4 regions of the Enterobacter hormaechei subsp. xiangfangensis genome follow, and region 4 is predicted to be linked to each of the others. Evidence: predicted binding sites of a transcription regulator. Region 4 holds the regulator's gene; each other region holds the start of a gene.
What was found. Region 4 encodes Fur, which represses iron uptake genes when iron is present. Its sites were predicted from a motif close to ATAATAATGAGAACNACTATCAA; they were not measured.
Positions count from the first base shown of each region.

Region 1: a site for Fur is predicted at 1,419-1,441, ahead of BFV63_RS05755 (TonB-dependent siderophore receptor). Genes of this name have one in related genera too.
Region 2: a site for Fur is predicted at 1,233-1,255, ahead of sufA (Fe-S cluster assembly scaffold SufA). Genes of this name have one in related genera too.
Region 3: a site for Fur is predicted at 2,231-2,253, ahead of BFV63_RS12930 (TonB-dependent siderophore receptor). Genes of this name have one in related genera too.

Region 1 covers NZ_CP017183.1:1,224,324-1,228,803, reverse strand. Annotated here, with positions in the region: gene BFV63_RS05765 (MbtH family protein) at 1-153, opposite strand, end outside; gene fes (enterochelin esterase) at 164-1,363, opposite strand; gene BFV63_RS05755 (TonB-dependent siderophore receptor) at 1,510-3,750, shown strand; partial or broken gene entD (enterobactin synthase subunit EntD) at 3,912-4,480, shown strand, end outside.
Region 2 covers NZ_CP017183.1:1,956,313-1,960,792, reverse strand. Annotated here, with positions in the region: gene sufB (Fe-S cluster assembly protein SufB) at 1-816, opposite strand, end outside; gene sufA (Fe-S cluster assembly scaffold SufA) at 825-1,193, opposite strand; gene BFV63_RS23550 (hypothetical protein) at 1,828-1,968, shown strand; gene BFV63_RS09390 (DUF3828 domain-containing protein) at 2,049-2,501, shown strand; gene BFV63_RS09385 (MerR family transcriptional regulator) at 2,611-3,339, opposite strand; gene BFV63_RS09380 (diguanylate phosphodiesterase) at 3,529-4,480, opposite strand, start outside.
Region 3 covers NZ_CP017183.1:2,690,627-2,695,106, forward strand. Annotated here, with positions in the region: gene BFV63_RS12925 (alpha,alpha-trehalase) at 1-23, shown strand, start outside; gene BFV63_RS12930 (TonB-dependent siderophore receptor) at 109-2,211, opposite strand; gene ycgR (flagellar brake protein YcgR) at 2,372-3,103, shown strand; gene emtA (membrane-bound lytic murein transglycosylase EmtA) at 3,141-3,752, opposite strand; gene ldcA (muramoyltetrapeptide carboxypeptidase) at 3,860-4,480, shown strand, end outside.
Region 4 covers NZ_CP017183.1:1,329,425-1,333,904, forward strand. Annotated here, with positions in the region: gene chiP (chitoporin ChiP) at 1-440, shown strand, start outside; gene chiQ (ChiQ/YbfN family lipoprotein) at 488-814, shown strand; gene fur (ferric iron uptake transcriptional regulator) at 906-1,352, opposite strand; gene fldA (flavodoxin FldA) at 1,644-2,174, opposite strand; gene ybfE (LexA regulated protein) at 2,330-2,617, opposite strand; gene ybfF (esterase) at 2,746-3,519, opposite strand; gene seqA (replication initiation negative regulator SeqA) at 3,703-4,248, shown strand; gene pgm (phosphoglucomutase (alpha-D-glucose-1,6-bisphosphate-dependent)) at 4,273-4,480, shown strand, end outside.

The DNA.
Region 1 (4,480 bases), 110 kb from region 4:
CTGCTGGCACGCCTCCTGAGATTGCGGTTCGCAGACCACGCGCCAGCCCGCGGGCAACTCGCACTGCTGCGGCCACAGGCTGTACTGCCCCTGGTCATTTTGCAAAATGGCGAACTGTCCCTGCGGATTATCGAAAGGATTGCTGAATTCCATACAGACTCCGTTATTGAATAAGCGGCTGCCAGAGGGTCATCAGCCCCTGCGTCAGCCCACCGCGCCAGCAAAGCGCATCGTGTCCGCCGTCAACCTGACGCCAGAAAACCGGTTGCTGAGTGTGTAGTTCGGCGAGGATCGCCTGGTTTGCGCGCAAAATAAGCGGCTCGTTGCGCCCGGCCTCAAGGACGATGCGCAGCCCGCGAGCGGTTTTTTCACCCGCTTTGAGTTGTTCGATGAGCAGCCCGTCCTGCTGCGCGCCGCGGTGCGGCCACCAGTAGGATCCGGACTGGCTGAGGATGCAGCCAAAACGCTGCGGCCAGTTGAGGCCCGCATAGAGGGAAGAGAGTCCGCCGAAGCTCTGACCCGCCACCACGGTATGGTCGGCGCGGTCGCTGAACGGGGCCATGCTTTTCACTTGCGGGAGAAGTTCTTCCTGCACCGCCAGCCAGAAATCAGGGTTGCACGGCAGCTCGCGGCTGCGGTGTGCGGTGTCAATGACGTCAATTAAGACATAAACCGCAGGCGGCAGTTTGCCTTCATGGGTGAGCGACGCCAGAGCAGGCCAGACGGGCATGCTTTCGGCCCAGAACTGCCCGTCAAGCAGCACCGCCAGCGGGCGCTCGGGGCTTTCATCCCCGGTGGTAAAAATCCACACGCGACGACGGTTCTTCAGACGCGCGCTGTGCCAATCAATACAGACAGGCTTATTGTAAGGGGTATCGGGATGGTTCCAGCCGGGCTGTACGGGCGCCTCCGGCATCTCCAGCGCCGAGACGGCGTGCCCGCGCCCGCCGCGCCAGCTTTGCGGATTCAGCGGGTCGGACACCGCGTGCGGCAACAGTTTACGCCAGCCTTCGCGCAGCGCCATGCGGTCCGGCTGCTCGCCTTCAAACACTGCATCGGCAAAATCGTTTTCGTTATCGGAGGGGATAAAACAGTAGCTGCCGCGCCATTCGGGACTGAACTCGCCCTGCCACTGCCAGACGTCGGTATCCGGGATACGTTCAAGGGATTGCGGACGGGCATTTTGATGGTGATCGGTCACGCCGGTGACGTAGAGCCAGACGCGTTTCACCGTCGAGGTTTTCTGCGTTCCCGCCGGGTCCCGCCACCAGAATGTCACGCGATAGTTTTCCTGATGACGTTCCCGTTCCGGCCCGTTTTTCGCCTGCCACCACGCTTCACTTCCGGTTGTTAACACCGTCACCCTTATAACCCCATGTTTAACAGTCTTTTTTGTTTCAGAGCAAATTTTATTGATAATATTATTGATAACTATTTGCATTTGCAATAGCGTAATGCCCGCGCTGTGGGAAGCGCGCTCATTAAATAACCATAAAAGCGGGACGTACAATGAATAAGAAGATTCACTCTCTGGCCTTGCTGGTCAATTTAGGGATTTATGGTGTCGCGCTGCCCGCCATGGCAGACGACAACACCGCCTCCGCGCAGCACGAAGACACCATGGTGATCACTGCCGCCGAGCAGAATTTGCAGGCGCCGGGCGTGTCGACCATCACCGCCGATGAGATCCGCAAAAACCCGCCAGCGCGCGACGTGGCGGAAATCATCCGCACCATGCCGGGCGTTAACCTGACCGGCAACTCCACCAGCGGCCAGCGCGGGAACAACCGTCAGATTGACATTCGCGGCATGGGCCCGGAAAACACCCTGATCCTGATCGACGGCAAGCCGGTCACCAGCCGCAACTCCATCCGTCTGGGCTGGCGCGGCGAGCGTGATACCCGCGGCGATACCGGCTGGGTCCCGCCGGAGATGATCGAGCGCATCGAAGTGATCCGTGGCCCGGCTGCTGCCCGCTACGGTAACGGTGCGGCGGGCGGCGTGGTGAACATCATCACCAAAAAATTTGACGACCAGTGGCACGGCTCCTGGAACACCTACCTGAACGCGCCAGAGCATAAAGACGAAGGTTCCACCAAACGCACCAACTTCAGCCTGAGCGGCCCGCTGGGCGGGGATTTCAGCTTCCGCATGTACGGTAACCTGGATAAAACCCAGGCCGACGCGTGGGATATCAACCAGGGTCACCAGTCTGACCGCACGGGCGCTTACGCCAACACCCTGCCCGCAGGCCGTGAAGGTGTGGAAAATAAAGACATCAACGGCGTGGTGCGCTGGGACTTCGCGCCGATGCAGTCGCTGGAGTTTGAAGCGGGCTACAGCCGCCAGAACAACCTGTATGCGGGCGACACGCAGAACACCAACAACGACAACGCGCTGGTGAAGAAGAACTACGGTAAAGAGACTAACCGTATCTATCGTCAGAACTTCGCCGTGACCTGGAACGGCGGCTGGGATAACGGCATCACCACCAGCAACTGGGCGCAGTACGAGCACACCCGCAACTCTCGTCTGGGTGAAGGGTTGGCGGGCGGTCTGGAAGGCCTGTTCAACAGCAATAAATTCACCGATACCGATCTGGCCGACGTGATGCTGCACAGCGAAATCAACCTGCCGATTGATTTCATTGTGAACCAGAACCTGACGCTCGGCACCGAGTGGAACCAGCAGCGCATGAAGGACTCAACCTCCTTTACACAAACCCAGCAGGGGGGCCCCATCCCGGGCATGAGCGAAGATCGTAGCCCGTACACGTCAGCGGAGATCTTCTCCCTGTTTGCCGAAAACAACATGGAGCTGACCGACAGCACCATGCTGACCCCTGCCCTGCGCTTCGACCACCATACTATTGTGGGTAATAACTGGAGCCCGTCCCTGAACCTGTCGCAAGGTCTGGGGGATGACTTCACCCTGAAGATGGGCATCGCGCGCGCCTATAAAGCGCCAAGCCTGTATCAGACCAACCCGAACTACCTGCTGTACAGTAAAGGCCAGGGCTGCTACGCCAGTTCCGACGGCGTGGGCTGCTACATGATGGGTAACGACGATCTGAAAGCGGAAACCAGTATCAACAAAGAGATTGGCCTGGAGTGGAAACGCGACGGCTGGCTGGCTGGCGTGACCTGGTTCCGCAACGACTACCGCAACAAGATTGAAGCGGGCTACGCGCCGATTGGCCAGACGTCCACCGGCAAAGTCACCACCGATATCTACCAGTGGGAAAACGTGCCGAAGGCGGTAGTGGAAGGTCTGGAAGGCTCCCTGAACGTGCCGGTCAGCGACACCATCAACTGGACCAACAACATCACCTACATGCTGCAAAGTAAGAACAAGGAGACCGGCGATCGTCTGTCGATCATCCCGGAGTATACGCTGAACTCTACCCTGAGCTGGCAGGTACGTCAGGATGTCTCATTGCAGTCGACCTTCACCTGGTACGGCAAGCAGCAGCCGAAGAAGTACAACTACAAAGGTCAGCCGGTGACCGGGTCTGAGAAAGACGAAGTCAGCCCGTACAGCATCGTTGGCCTGAGCGCGACCTGGGACGTGACCAAAAACGTCAGCCTGACCGGCGGCGTGGACAACGTCTTCGACAAGCGCCAGTGGCGCGCGGGTAACGCCCAGACCACGGGTAATACCACGACGGGTGCGTATATGTACGGCGCGGGTGCGTATACGTATAATGAACCGGGTCGCACCTGGTACATGAGCGTAAATACGAGGTTCTGATACAGGCAGTGACTTCCCCCTCTCCCTGTGGGAGAGGGCCGGGGTGAGGGCGAGGTAAAAGCAAAACGGCAACCCCGTTGCCGTTTTTAGTGTTTGCTCCCTCTCCCTTTGGGAGAGGGCTGGGGTGAGGGCATCAGGCCGCACAATACAGAAGGAAAACCATGCACACCACCCACAGCACATTTTCTCTCGCTGGCCACACCCTCCACCGCATCACCTTCGACCCCACCACCTTTACGGACGCCGATCTCCTCTGGCTCCCCCACCACGCCCAGTTGGCTAACGCCGGACGCAAACGCAAGGCCGACCACCTCGCAGGCCGCATCGCCGCCGCGCACGCCTTACCTGACTACACCATGCCCGCCATCGGCCCCAGCGGGGAACCGCTCTGGCCGCAAGATATTTCCGGCAGCATCACCCACAGCGGCACGCAGGCGATAGCCGTCGTCACGCAATACCCGGTGCTTATCGGCATCGATTGTGAAACGATCCTCTCCGAAAACGAAGCCAGGGAAATCAAAGACGGCATCATTGATACACAGGAAGAACCTGTGCTTTCCCGCCTGGGTTACCCGTTCGCCCTCGCCCTGACGCTGGTTTTCAGCGCCAAAGAGAGCCTGTTTAAGGCCCTCTTTCCGCAGGTACAGGCCTGGATGGGTTTTGACTGCGCCCGCGTTACCAAGCTCGACGACAAGACGCTCACGCTGGCATTGACCTGTCAACTAGCAGA
Region 2 (4,480 bases), 630 kb from region 4:
GACCTCCACCACCGCCGCGTGCAGCTGGTAGCTGTCGCGCACAGGAGCGGAGCACCCTTCGATGTAGCTAACGTAGCTGCCTTCATCGGCCACCAGGATGGTGCGTTCAAACTGGCCGGTTTTTTCCGCGTTGATGCGGAAATAGGTCGAGAGCTCCATCGGGCAGCGCACGCCTTTCGGCACGTAGATAAAGGTACCGTCTGACGCCACCGCCGCATTCAGTGCCGCGAAGAAGTTATCGTTACTGGGTACCACGGTGCCAATGTACTTTTTCACCAGCTCCGGGTGATCGTGAATGGCTTCCCCGAAGGAGCAGAAAATAATCCCCTGCTCCGCCAGTTTTTCACGGTAGGTGGTTGCCACCGAGACGGAGTCAAAAATGGCGTCTACCGCCACCTCTTTGCCTTCGCGCACGGGCACGCCGAGCTGATTAAACGCCTCTTCCACCTCTTTACTCAGGAAGCTGTTCTCGGCACCGGTTTGCTGTACCGCGCCGGGTTGCGAGGCACAGGTATCATCACAGCTGCCGCAGGAGGGCGCGGAGTAGTAGCTGTAATCCTGATAGTTCAGCTTATCGTAATGCGCTTTCAGCCAGTGGGGTTCTTCCATCTCCAGCCACGCGCGGAATGCGCTCAGGCGAAACTCCAGCATCCACTCTGGCTCGTTACGTTTCGCCGAAATGGCGCGCACGACCTCTTCGTTGATGCCTTTCGCCAGTTCATCGGTTTGCAGCTGCGTGAAGAAACCCTCTTTATAGTTGAGGTGTCCGCCGCTCCAGGTGTTTACATCACTCGTTGCTTCAGTATTACGAGACATAGTACCGCCTATACCCCAAAGCTTTCGCCGCAGCCGCATTCGTTCTGGGCTTTCGGGTTATGAAATTTGAATAACTGGTTTAAACCTTCCCGAACGTAGTCGACTTCGGTTCCATCGATAAACGGCATCGCCTGTAGTGCGACGTATAACTTTGCACCGTCGGTTTCAAAGACCAGATCGTCCTTTTCAGGTTCGGTTACGGTATCCAGCACGTAGCCAAATCCCGCGCAGCCAGTCTGCTTAACGCCTAAGCGTACGCCGAGGATGTCGGGATTTTTTGCCACCAGCTCATGAATATGCGCCGCCGCCGCGGGCGTCAGCGTTAAGCCACGCCAGGCAAAATCGGCCGGATTGAAGGTTTCTGAATGCAGTTCCATAGGTCCACCTCATCTGATAAGCCACCAGGGCATAACACCATGTTAGTGATAACGATTATCACTTCAACCCCCTGCGAGCAGGGGCTTTGGGCTAAACCGCCCTTTTTGGCTACTTTCATTAAGCATAGACCCTGTGACGGGATGCGGATGGGATGGTTAGATTTGTTCAATGCATTGATAAATAATGCATTTCATAAGAAAGGCGGTGAGGTAGCGGGCAATGATAAAAATTGTATTGGAAATACCTATTTTTAAGATAGCTAAAGTACACCCAGGCGCCATATACATTTTTTACGTATGCCTCCCCCTTAAGACAGGTTCTTTTTAATCCTTTTTTGCCTTACCTAGGCGCGCATAAAGACGTTTGATGGATAAGTTAACCATTATTTATCAGTCTGATAGTGGTTAAATTCCGATCATGATTAATTACATAAACTCATCCCTTTTCGGCGTAATGTTTCCCTTGTTAACCATTTATTCAATAAGGGATTAAATTATGTGGAGTGCCCATAAAGCCGCAGTTCATGCTCGCCAGCATGCAGGTCAGTATAGCCAGAAAAGATGTGCAGAATTTGTTTCGAAATCCATTCGCGCCGGCGGTGCTAATCTACAGAACACGCATTATGCTAAGGATATGAAAAGCAATTTAATTCTGGCGGGTTTCCACCAGGTTTACGGTGAGCCTGTTGAGGGCGATGTGGCGGTGATCCAGCCCACTGCGCCACCCATATGGCCACGCTTGCATCTATGGTGGGAACAGCGTCTGGTACTCTGATTTTGTTCAGCGAACAATGTATCCGGGAAAGGAATTCCGGGAATTAAAGCCAGCATATGCAATTTACAGGCATAACTGACATGAAAAAAATAATTCTGGCGATCCTGCTTCTGCCCACTCTCGCATCCGCTGCACAGAAGTTCCCCCCTGAGGTATCCGCTGCCCTTCAGTTTAATAAGTGGTACATCTCGCAAATTATAATCGGGAAAGAGCCCCTGAAAAACTATGAAGCGCTGAGGCCATATGTAACCCGCGAAACTATCAGCAAACTCAAAGCCATGGATAAGCTGGATCCAGATGAATATGACGTGCCTGACGTCGATATGTTCATCAAGGCTCAGGGATATGAAGATGACTGGGGCATCGTCAGTGCGCGGGCGCTGGATTACGATGCCGCCTGTATGCAGGTTTATATCTCATTCGGCAAAAAGCGGGATCACACCGTGATTGACTGCATGGTCAAGGAAGATGGCGTGTGGAAAGTTGAATCCGTGGCCAGTATGAATATTTCAGACAACCTGATGATGGAATAAACCGACGATATGACAGGGGTACTGATGCTATGCATCTTCGCGGATACCCCTGTCGTATCGCCAGAAGGCAAAATCCCGCACTGGCGGTTTACCGTTGGCCCCCTTAACATCAGTGATGGATCGAAACGGCGAAACCCTGTTCACGCCAGTGGTCGAGCTGCTCCTGTTGACGAGGCGTAGGCGCTTTACCGGTCCAGACGAAGATTTTTTGCCCGGGGAAGAGTTCAGGACGTGGAGAATCAATCGGCTCAGCCAGCACGTCGATATGCCAGCCTTTGTAGGCAAGACGGGCCGCTTCCAGCCACAAATGCGTACGGTCGTCGCACTCCCACCCAATCAGCAGCGCATCCTTACCTGCTTTTTTTCGCGACTCACCCAGGCTTGCAACGGCAAACTCAATCAGGACACCGTCCAGCAGGCTCGCCATGTGACGCACCGTATTCTGGTCCTGGTTCATTCGCTGCCGCACAGGGGTGATGATGTTATCTATCAGAACATCCATCGCATGGTCACGGCGGAACTCGCCGATTTTGGCGCGCAGTTTTGCCGGGCTGGCATAGCGCAGAACGGTTAACATCTCTTCCTGAAACGATGCCCAGTTCCCCTGAGTCATCACTTCTGTATTTTCAAGAAGCGCTTTTACTTTACCGACCGAAACACCCGTTTTCATCAGGCGTTTGATCTCTTCGATACGCAGGATATCTTCATCGTCAAACTGACGATGGCCCCCTTCGCTTCGCTGCGGCTTCAACAATCCATAACGGCGCTGCCAGGCACGCAACGTAACGGGGTTGATACCGCATCGTTCGGCCACTTCGCCGATACTGTAATAGGCCATTAACTCCCTCACGCACAATACTTCCATACCTAACCAAACCAACCTTATCAGATTGTACAAATCATTTGTATAACTAACTCCTCGTTCTGAGACAAGTGAATGGCTCAAAGAACCACTCACTCGTTAATATATTGTTGTATAAATTTAGCCGTACGTACAGGTCACTTTTAACAGTTACGTACAGGTTTTTTATAAATCGTACTTTTTCTCGGGCCAGGCAATCGCCGGAATGCCCCCCAGACGCGGGCTGGCGAAAAGGTGACCCTGGAACTGAGAAATCCCGGCAGATTCCAGCCACATCCACTCTTCAGCTAGCTCTACGCCTACCGCACAGAACAGAATTTCCAGGGAGGCGCAGCATTTAATGATTGACTGAATGATTGCCTGACGCGGGCCGCTCTTGTGCACGTTAGCAATCAAATCACGGTTGATCTTGATTCTGTCCGGCTGGAACTGGGCCAGCAGTTGCAGACCGGCGAATCCCGCGCCAAAGTGATCGATGGCCACGCTGATCCCGGCGCTTTTAAGCTGTCTGACCGCGCTGGTGAACTCTTCGAAGCGCGAGATCGCCTCGCTCTCGGTGAACTCGACCACAATTTGCTCCGGCACAAAACCGTTCGCCTCAATTGCCGTCAGTAAAAAATCGACGGCGCCAGGAACATTGACCAGCGTCATCGGCAACAGATTAATGGACAACGTTTGAGTCTGTAGGCCCAGCGCGCTGGCCATCGACAAAGCCACCTGCTTACTCTTCAGATCCGATTCGTACAGCGCCTCACGCGACAGGTTGGCAAAGTAGCTTTCCGGGGACTCACCGGACGGCGTGCGGATCAGGGCTTCCCAGGAAACCACCTGCTGCATAAACGGATCGACGATAGGTTGAAATGCGAAACTACAGTCCGCGCCCTTTGCCACTACCGTTGGCTGGGAGGATAATGGCGTGTTTTCGGTGACAAACTCCCAGGCGTCAGCCGGAGGCAGCTCAAAGTAGTTGGCTTTTTCAGTGGCCTCAACGAAGGTGCGGAAAAATTGTAGGGCGCGATCGTTATAGGTCAGCTGATAGCGGGTTGTGCCTTTATCGAGTACCTTTTGTAGCACTTCGTCGGTGTCGTACTGACGAAGGTCAAAGAGCTCCATACCT
Region 3 (4,480 bases), 1.4 Mb from region 4:
CTGCGAAACAGGCGGCGCAGTAGCGCCCCTCACCCTGACCCTCTCCCCAAAGGGGCGAGGGTCAGGTTCCGTGCAATAAAGTGACCCGCTAGCGCCACCGGGCTTTTTTCAGAAGCTGTAACTCGCCCCGACCTGGAAGGTGCGGTCGCGGCCTATCCAGCAGTTGGTCGCGTCATAGCAGGTGAGCGTCTCTTTGTTGGTGACGTTCTGCGCGCTCGCTTTCAGCGTCAGCCCCTCCAGCGATGGCGCCAGTTCACCCATGCGGTAAGATGCCGCCAGATCGTACTGCGTCGTACCGCCCAGCTTGCCTGCGTCGTTGGCTGGCGAGATCTCCATCGGCCCGGTGTAGCGTGCGCCTCCCCCCAGCGTTACCCCTCTCAGCGGCGTGCTGTCGAAGGTGTAATCGCCCCACAGATTAAAGGCGTTCTCAGGGACCTGCGTCGGTCGTTTGCCCTGGTACTTGTCATCTTCGGTATTGATGGCGTGGGTGTAGGCATAGTTGGCAATCAGCGTCAGGTTATCCGTTGGACGACTCATAGCGGAAAGCTCCGCGCCTTTCGATTCCACTTCCCCGGTCTGGCGATAGTTGAGGAAGCCCGGATCGCTGGTCACCACATTTTTCTGACGAATGTTAAACACCGAGGCGGTGAAGGTGGTTGCGTATTCCGCCAGCAGGTATTTCACCCCACCCTCCACCTGCTTGCTGGTGGTGGGCTTAACGTCTTTCGCGGTCAGCGTGCCCTGCGGCGATACTGGGGCGAACCCTTCTGAATAGCTGATAAACGGCGAGAGTCCATTGTCGAAGGCATAAAGCGCGCCCAGTCGTTTGGTGAGGCGATCCTGCGATACCCAGGCTTTGTCACCGTTTTGCAGATAGTTAGTGGTGACGGAACGGTAGTCGTCATAGCGCAGGCTGGCCAGCACGTTCAGCCCGCCAAACGCAATCTGATCCTGGAGGTAATAGCCATTCTGCTGATAGCTGAGTCGGTTTTTCTGCGCGGTTTCAAGCCCCAGCGCATCGTTATCGATCTGCGAGTGATCCGGATGACGCATATCGATACCCGGGGTGGATGAGGCGTAACGATAATGGAAGTGAGAGTTCAGCTTCTGGTAGTCAAAGCCCGCCAGCAGATGATGTTTCCAGTCCCCCAGCGCGACGGTTCGGGTGACCTGGTTATCAATATTGAAGCTCTGCAAATCTTCATCCGTGGTATAGGCGAAGCGGTTAAGCTGGTAGACCTCGCTGCCCGTCCCGGTGGAATAGGCGCTGCGCTGGTGGGTGTCCACGTCAAAGTAGCGCGCTTTCTGGTTAAAGCCCCAGCCACTGTCAAACTCATGCTCAAAGCTGTATCCCAGCATCCACTGGCGCTGCTTAAAGCCGCTCCACTCATCCCCGGCATAGTCACGACGATCGGCGTATTTAGACCGCAGATAGCTTAGCGGCATCGGATCAGACGGCGTCAGGCTCGGCGTATTTTGCGCCAGCGCGTCAATGGTCAGGCGCGTTTTGTCATCAGGCTGCCAGGTCACGGAGGGGGCCACCAGATAGTTTTCATAGCGCGTGGTGTGCGCCTGTTCGTCACTTTCCGTCGCTTTGCCCAGCAGGCGATAGTTCCAGTCGCTGTTCGCGATCTGCCCCGTGGAGTCCAGGTATCCCTCCTTCAGATTGCGGTTTCCGGTATTAAAGCCCAGTTCCGTTTTCGCCTCTTTCTGCGGCTTTTTACTCTGAATATTGACCAGCCCGCCCGGTGAGCCGCCGCCATACAGCACGGATGACGGCCCCTTCAGGATATCGACGCTCTCAATCAGCAGCGGATCGATTCGCGCTTTGGTGTTCCCGGTGACGTTATAGGGAAGTTGCAGGCCGTTGTAGAACTCCTGATCGACGTTGAACCCGCGGATTTTGTACTCGCTCATGTAAGAGGTGCTCCCGCGCACCTCCGTGGAAACGCCCGGCGCATAGCGCAGGATCTCGTTTACCGAACTGGCGTGCCGCTGCTCAATCTCTTTAGCGGCAATGGTGTTGATCACCTGCGCCGTTTTACTTTCCGCGACGGCTGATTTCGTGGCGCTGTTGGTCCAGGCAGGAAGCGCGCTGCCCTGCTCTGTGCCTGTCACCACGATGGTGGATTCTTCTGCGAAAGCCTGTGTTTGCAATGCCAGCGTGACGGCGCCTGCCAACGCGCATAACGCAAAACGTGAAGTGCTCATAGTGTCGTCTTGTTATTAGATGGTATTGGGAACGGCAATTATTATCATTTCCATTAGCAAATCAATATCGGCGGAGAAAAACAGATCGTTTGTATTAAGTTTCATGCCCGCGTGCCGATAACCCAGAGACAGTCTGTCATCTATCGAGGAGCCATCTGGCGTGAGTAGCTACAGTGAGCAGTTCCTGAAACAAAATCCGCTGGCTGTATTAGGGGTGTTACGCGACCTGAAAAAAGGCGAGGTGCCGCTGCGCATCAACTGGTCAACCAGCCAGTTTATCAGCAAGATCCTGGACGTGACGGCAGAGCACCTGATCGTCGATCTGGGTAGCCAGAGCGATGAAAACCGTGCCGCGCTACAGGCAGAGAATCTCTCGGTGATGGCCGAAACGCAGGGGGCGAAAGTCGAGTTTGTGCTGCCTCGTCTGACCACGATCGCGTACCAGGGTTTGCCTGCGTTTATCGCTCCCCTGCCCGCTAACCTCTGGTTCGTGCAACGCCGGGAGTTTTTTCGCATCAGCGCTCCGCTTCACCCGGCCTATTTCTGTAAGGCAAAAATGCCGGACAAAAAAGAGATCCGCTTTCGTCTCTTCGACCTGTCGCTGGGCGGCATGGGAGCGTTGATGGATATGCCGAAGCCGGAAGGGCTGGTGGAAGGTATGCGTTTTAGTCAGATCGAGCTGGATATGGGCGGATGGGGACGCTTCTGGTTTGACGCCCAGCTGATTGCCATCAGCGAGCGCAAGGTGGTGGACGGCAAAAACGAAACCATTACCACGCCGCGACTGAGCTTTCGCTTTCTGAATGTCGGGCCAGGCGCCGAGCGCGAACTACAGCGCATCATCTTCTCACTGGAGCGTGAAGCGCGGGAACGCGCGAATAAAGTGCGCTGAAAGGCGTCGGGCAGCGTGCTGCCGCCCGACAAAGGCGTTACATAGCGTCCATCGCTTTCTGGACTTTCCAGATATAACGTGGAGCCTGTGCTGACGGATGATTCTTCACAACGTGCTCGAAGAATTCATCTTTATCCATATCGTTAATCTCTTCTATCGCCTCTTTGCGAACGGATGAGAAGGTTCGGAGCAGCGCGCCGGCTCCGTTAACGTACGACACCACCAGTGCATATTGCATCACTTCCGGATCGTCAATCCCCTTCAGAATGCCATGCTCGAGAATGCTCAGGTAAGCGGTTCCCATAGAGATATTACGCTCCGGGTTTTTCAGCTCGCTGGTGGATGGCTGTCCCTTCCAGCCCATGTAGCGATAGACCTCTCTTCCCGCCGTCGAGGCTTTTAACTGCATCAGCCCCACCGCATTCGATTTACTCACCAGCGTCGGGTTGCCGCCGGACTCCACGGCAATGATCGCCGTGATCAGACGCGGGCTCACGCCCCAGGCCTTTCCGGCTTGTTCGCTGATCGGCATCCACTGCATGGCCCGCTTTACCGGCACTTCAGGGTTCCAGGGGGGATTTTGATAATCATGTTTTGAACTACAGCCAGCGAGCAGCACAATCAAAAAAGCAAACCATCTCAATTTCACGTCATCTATCCTTATAGCCGGTCATCGCGGTACGTCGCCCCTTGAAGCAGGCGGCGTATAAGCGGCATGATATAGACAATTAGATTCTCATTCAGCAAGGAATTGCCATGCCTCAGTTTCATCTCATCGCACCGTCAGGCTACTGCATCAATCAGGAGGCGGCACAGCGGGGCGTTCAACGCCTGCTGGAAATGGGCCATCAGGTAGAAAATCAGACAATTATCCCCCGCCGCATGCAGCGTTTTGCCGGTACGGAGGCGCAGAGACTGAGCGATATCAACAGCCTGGCGACGCTGGAAGGTGAAAACACCATTGTGCTGGCCGTGCGCGGCGGCTATGGCGCAAGCCGGCTGCTGGAGAGCATCGACTGGGCCGGGCTGGCCGCGCGCCAGCAGCAGGATCCGCTGTTAATCTGCGGACACAGCGATTTCACGGCGATCCAGCTCGGCCTGCTGGCGTTGCATAACGTCATTACCTTTAGCGGCCCGATGCTGGCCGGTAACTTTGGCGCGCCGGAGCTGGATGCGTTTACGCAGGACCATTTCTGGCGCGCCCTGCAAAACCCGACGTTCACCATCGAGTGGCAAGGCAATGGACCGCACTGGGAATGTGAAGGACAGCTGTGGGGCGGCAACCTCGCGATGCTGGTGTCGCTAATTGGTACGCCGTGGCTGCCGCAGATCACGGATGGCATACTGGTGCTGGAAGATATCAATGAACACCCGTTC
Region 4 (4,480 bases):
GTTACTTCCTGCAACGTATGACGCCTACCTACGCCTCCTCTAACGGTCGTCTGGATATCTGGTGGGATAACCGCTCTGACTTTAACGCCGACGGCGAAAAGGCGGTCTTCTTCGGGGCAATGTATGACCTGAAAAACTGGAACCTGCCCGGCTGGGCAGTGGGAGCATCCTACGCGTACGCCTGGGATGCGAAGCCCGGGGATATGGCAACGCCAGACGCGTACTACGATCCGAACTACCGTCTGAAAGAGTCTTCATACAGTCTGGATGCGATTTATACCCTTCAGGAGGGCCGTGCGAAAGGCACGATGTTCAAACTGCACTTCACCCAGTATGACAACCACTCCGATATCCCGAGCTACGCGGGCGGCTACGGCAACATCTTCCAGGATGAACGTGACGTGAAATTCATGGTCATTGCGCCATTTACCATCTTCTGAGGAATGCTGCGGCGGGCGGTGTCCCGCCGTTATGGAGACTGAACATGATGAATAAAAGGGTAATCGTTGCGTTGCTGACCTTCGGGCTGGTGGCATGCGCGCAGGATCAGGTGCCGAAAGAGGACTCCCGTCTGAAAGAGGCCTACAGCGCGTGCATCAATACCGCACAGGGTTCACCTGAGAAGATTGAGGCCTGTCAAAGCGTGCTGAACGTGCTGAAAAAAGACAAAGCCCATGAGCAATTCGCCACGCAGGAAAACGTTCGCGTAATGGATTACCAGGCCTGTATTCAGGCGCGTAAAACCGGTAACGATCAGGAAGTGGCGAAGCGTTGCGATAAGATCTGGAACGAGATACGCAATAACAATAAATAAGTTGCTTTACGCCCGGTGGCGCAGCGTCACCGGGCTTTTTTCAGGCAAAAAAAAGCCAACCTCACGGCTGGCTCAGAGTATGAACACTCACTTATTTTGCGTCGTGCGCATGTTCATTTTCGCGGCAATCACCTTCAGCACAGTGACCGTACAGGTACAGGCTGTGGTTGGTCAGGCGGATGCCATGACGGGCGGCGATTTCACGCTGGCGCGATTCAATGGAATCATCGCTAAATTCAATGACCTTGCCACAGTCGAGGCAGATCAGGTGATCGTGGTGGTGCTGCTGAGTCAGCTCGAACACGGATTTACCGCCTTCGAAATTATGACGAGTAACAATGCCCGCGTCATCAAACTGGTTCAGCACACGATAGACGGTTGCCAGCCCAATCTCTTCACCCATATCGATAAGACGCTTATAAAGGTCTTCCGCACTGACATGGTGATTGTCTGGCCCCTGAAGCACTTCAAGGATTTTTAACCGAGGAAGCGTTACTTTCAGGCCAGCTTTCTTTAATGCGGTATTGTTGTCAGTCATGCGGAATCTGTCCTGTTGCTAAACGATTCACTTCAAAAGAAGAAGTGACAGAAAATGCACTTGGGATAATGCGTCTCATTATAGAACTGCCATGGCTAAATGAAAACTGCAAGTCTCAAGCAAAGTATGCTTATAAAAACGTGGTATCACCAACAAACTTGTTCGATGGCACCCACTTTTTACCAGGGGGATATTGTACAGGTCTGGGCGAAAAAGTTAAAAGTTTGTAGCAATTAATTTAATCGGTTTTACCTGGAAAACGGGCGCAACCGGAGTTGCGCCGCAGGGATATCAGGCGTTAAGGATATCGTCCAGGTTCAGCTCTTCACGAACCTGCTTAACCCATTTTTCTACACGCTCAGCGGTCAGCTCTGGCTGACGGTCTTCATCAATGGCCAGGCCAACGAAGTGATCGTCATCTGCCAGACCTTTGGAAGCTTCGAAATGGTAACCCGCCGTTGGCCAGTGACCGACGATCGCCGCACCGCGTGGCTCAATGATGTCGCGAATAGTGCCCAGCGCATCACAGAAATACTCAGCATAGTCTTCCTGATCGCCACAGCCAAACAGGGCAACCAGCTTGCCGTTGAAGTCTACTTCTTCCAGCGTCGGGAAGAAATCGTCCCAGTCACACTGTGCTTCACCGTAGTACCAGGTGGGGATGCCCAGCAGCAGGATGTCATAGCCCTCGAGATCTTCTTTGCTGCTCTTGGCGATGTCATGCACATCAGCAACGTCTTTACCGAGCTGTTTTTGAATGTTTTTTGCGATATTTTCAGTATTGCCGGTATCACTGCCAAAGAAAATGCCGATGATTGCCATGAGTAAAATAACCTCTTGAAACTTAATGGTATGGTGGCGCAAATTGTCCACGGATAAGGGCAATAATAGCAGAACAGGCAACCCTGCGGAAACAGCTATCACGCAGGACTGCACTCTGTGCTACATGAAAAAGGTAATATTGGGGATTTTCTGACTCACGCCTTGCCGCGTAACGTCTCAAGCTGGGCGATCAGCATCTCTTCGATCAGTTCGCTGCGGCTGATGTTGCGCGCGTCAGCTAACTCGTTAAGCGCATCGACGGCATCGGCATTCAGCTTCAGTTCGACACGCTTAAGCCCACGATTTTTATCGCGTTTAAGCTGGTTGCGTTTATTGATACGCAGCTGTTCATCGCGCGAAAGCGGATTCGTTTTCGGTCGTCCCGGTCGACGCTCATTCGCGAACAGATCTAGTGTCGTACGGTCCGTTTGTTCTTTGGCCATGATTCTGAGACTTCGGGGGAAACACGCCGCCCTGCTAATGCCCGGGCGATAAGCGCGCCATCATACATCACCCAAATCCACACGCCAACGACTGGAAGCCCGTCGTCTTCCGGTCGCTGGCTTTTTAATCAATTCGCTGTATCAGTAAGATAGCGGCGAATGGCGCGCAGGACGGCATCCGGTTTTTCCGCGTGGACCCAGTGCCCGGCACCCGCAATGACGTGAGCGCGAGCCTGCGGGAATTGCGCCAGCAGCGCGTCACGGTACGCGTCAGTGACGTAAGGGGAGTTGCCGCCGCGAATAAAAAGGGTAGGGTGCGGCCAGGCGGGGACGGCTTCCCAGCCCACAATATGCGAATACTGATCCCACAGCACCGGGACGTTAAAGCGCCATTGCCCGTCAACAAACGATTTCAGCAGGAACTGGACCACGCCTTCTTCATCAAGATGCTCGCGCATAACGGCAGCCGCCTGTTGGCGGGTTGCGACACCCGCTTCGGTGACCGCATTGATGGCGGCAAAAATCTCATCGTGACGGCGAACGTCGTAATTGACGGGCGCAACGTCGATGACCACCAGCCCGGAAATTCGCTCAGGTGCCAGCGCAGTGAGCGCCATCACCGCTTTACCGCCCATTGAATGCCCGATAAGCGTCGCTTTCTGAATATTATTCGCATCGAGGGTGTCCCGCAGATCCTGCGCCATGGCTGCGTAGGTCATCTCCTCCGAGCGCCCTGAAAGACCGTGATTGCGCATATCAACCTGGAGGATCTCGTGATCGGTCACTAAATCGCGCGCCAGCACACCCAGATTATCCAGGCTACCAAACAGGCCGTGAACCAGTACGATGGGAGAATTATTGTTCGGCGATTGTGCAGTTTGCGCTCGGGTATTCAATTTCATGGCAAAGTTCTTTTTTTAGGTTTGTCAGGTTAGGGTATCATGTTGACCATTCTGCCGCCCGGGGGCAAGGATCCAGTTTAATCTGACTTTTGCCGCCAACCTGGTTTGACGCTATCCGCTGTTGGGATTTGACCTTATAATCTCAACGACTTGTATTCAGATAAGATATCGCACTGGATTAAGATGAAAACAATCGAAGTTGATGACGAACTCTATCAGTATATTGCCAGCCAGACGCGGCATATTGGGGAGAGCGCGTCCGACATTTTACGGCGCATGCTTAAAATTTCCGCCGCCTCACAGCCCACTCCTGTCACTAAAGATGTCGTGTCTCAGCCGAGCGTTGTTGCACAAGTAAAACCTGCCGTCATGCCGGCAAAGGACAAAGTGCGCGCGATGCGCGAGCTGCTGCTGTCCGATGAATATGCCGAGCAGAAAAAGGCCGTTAACCGCTTTATGCTGGTGCTGTCTACACTTTACTCACTGGATAACAACGCATTTGCAGAAGCGACAGAGTCGCTGCACGGTCGCACGCGCGTTTATTTCGCAGGCGACGAGCAGACCTTGCTGCAAAATGGCAACCAAACCAAACCCAAACACGTTCCCGGTACGCCATACTGGGTGATCACCAATACCAATACGGGCCGCAAGTGCAGCATGATCGAACATATCATGCAGTCCATGCAGTTCCCGGCGGAATTGATCGAAAAGGTTTGCGGTACAATTTAACCCTTGCATCAGAAGGACCAGGCAATGGCAAATCACAGCCGTGCAGGACAACCTGCGCAACAACGCGATTTGATTAACGTCGCTCAACTGACCGCGCAGTACTACGTGCTGAAACCGGTGGTGGGCAACGCAGAACACGCAGTGAAGTTTGGTACATCTGGCCACCGCGGCAGCGCGGCGCGCCACAGCTTTAACGAACCGCACATTCTGGCCATTGCTCAGGCCATCGCGG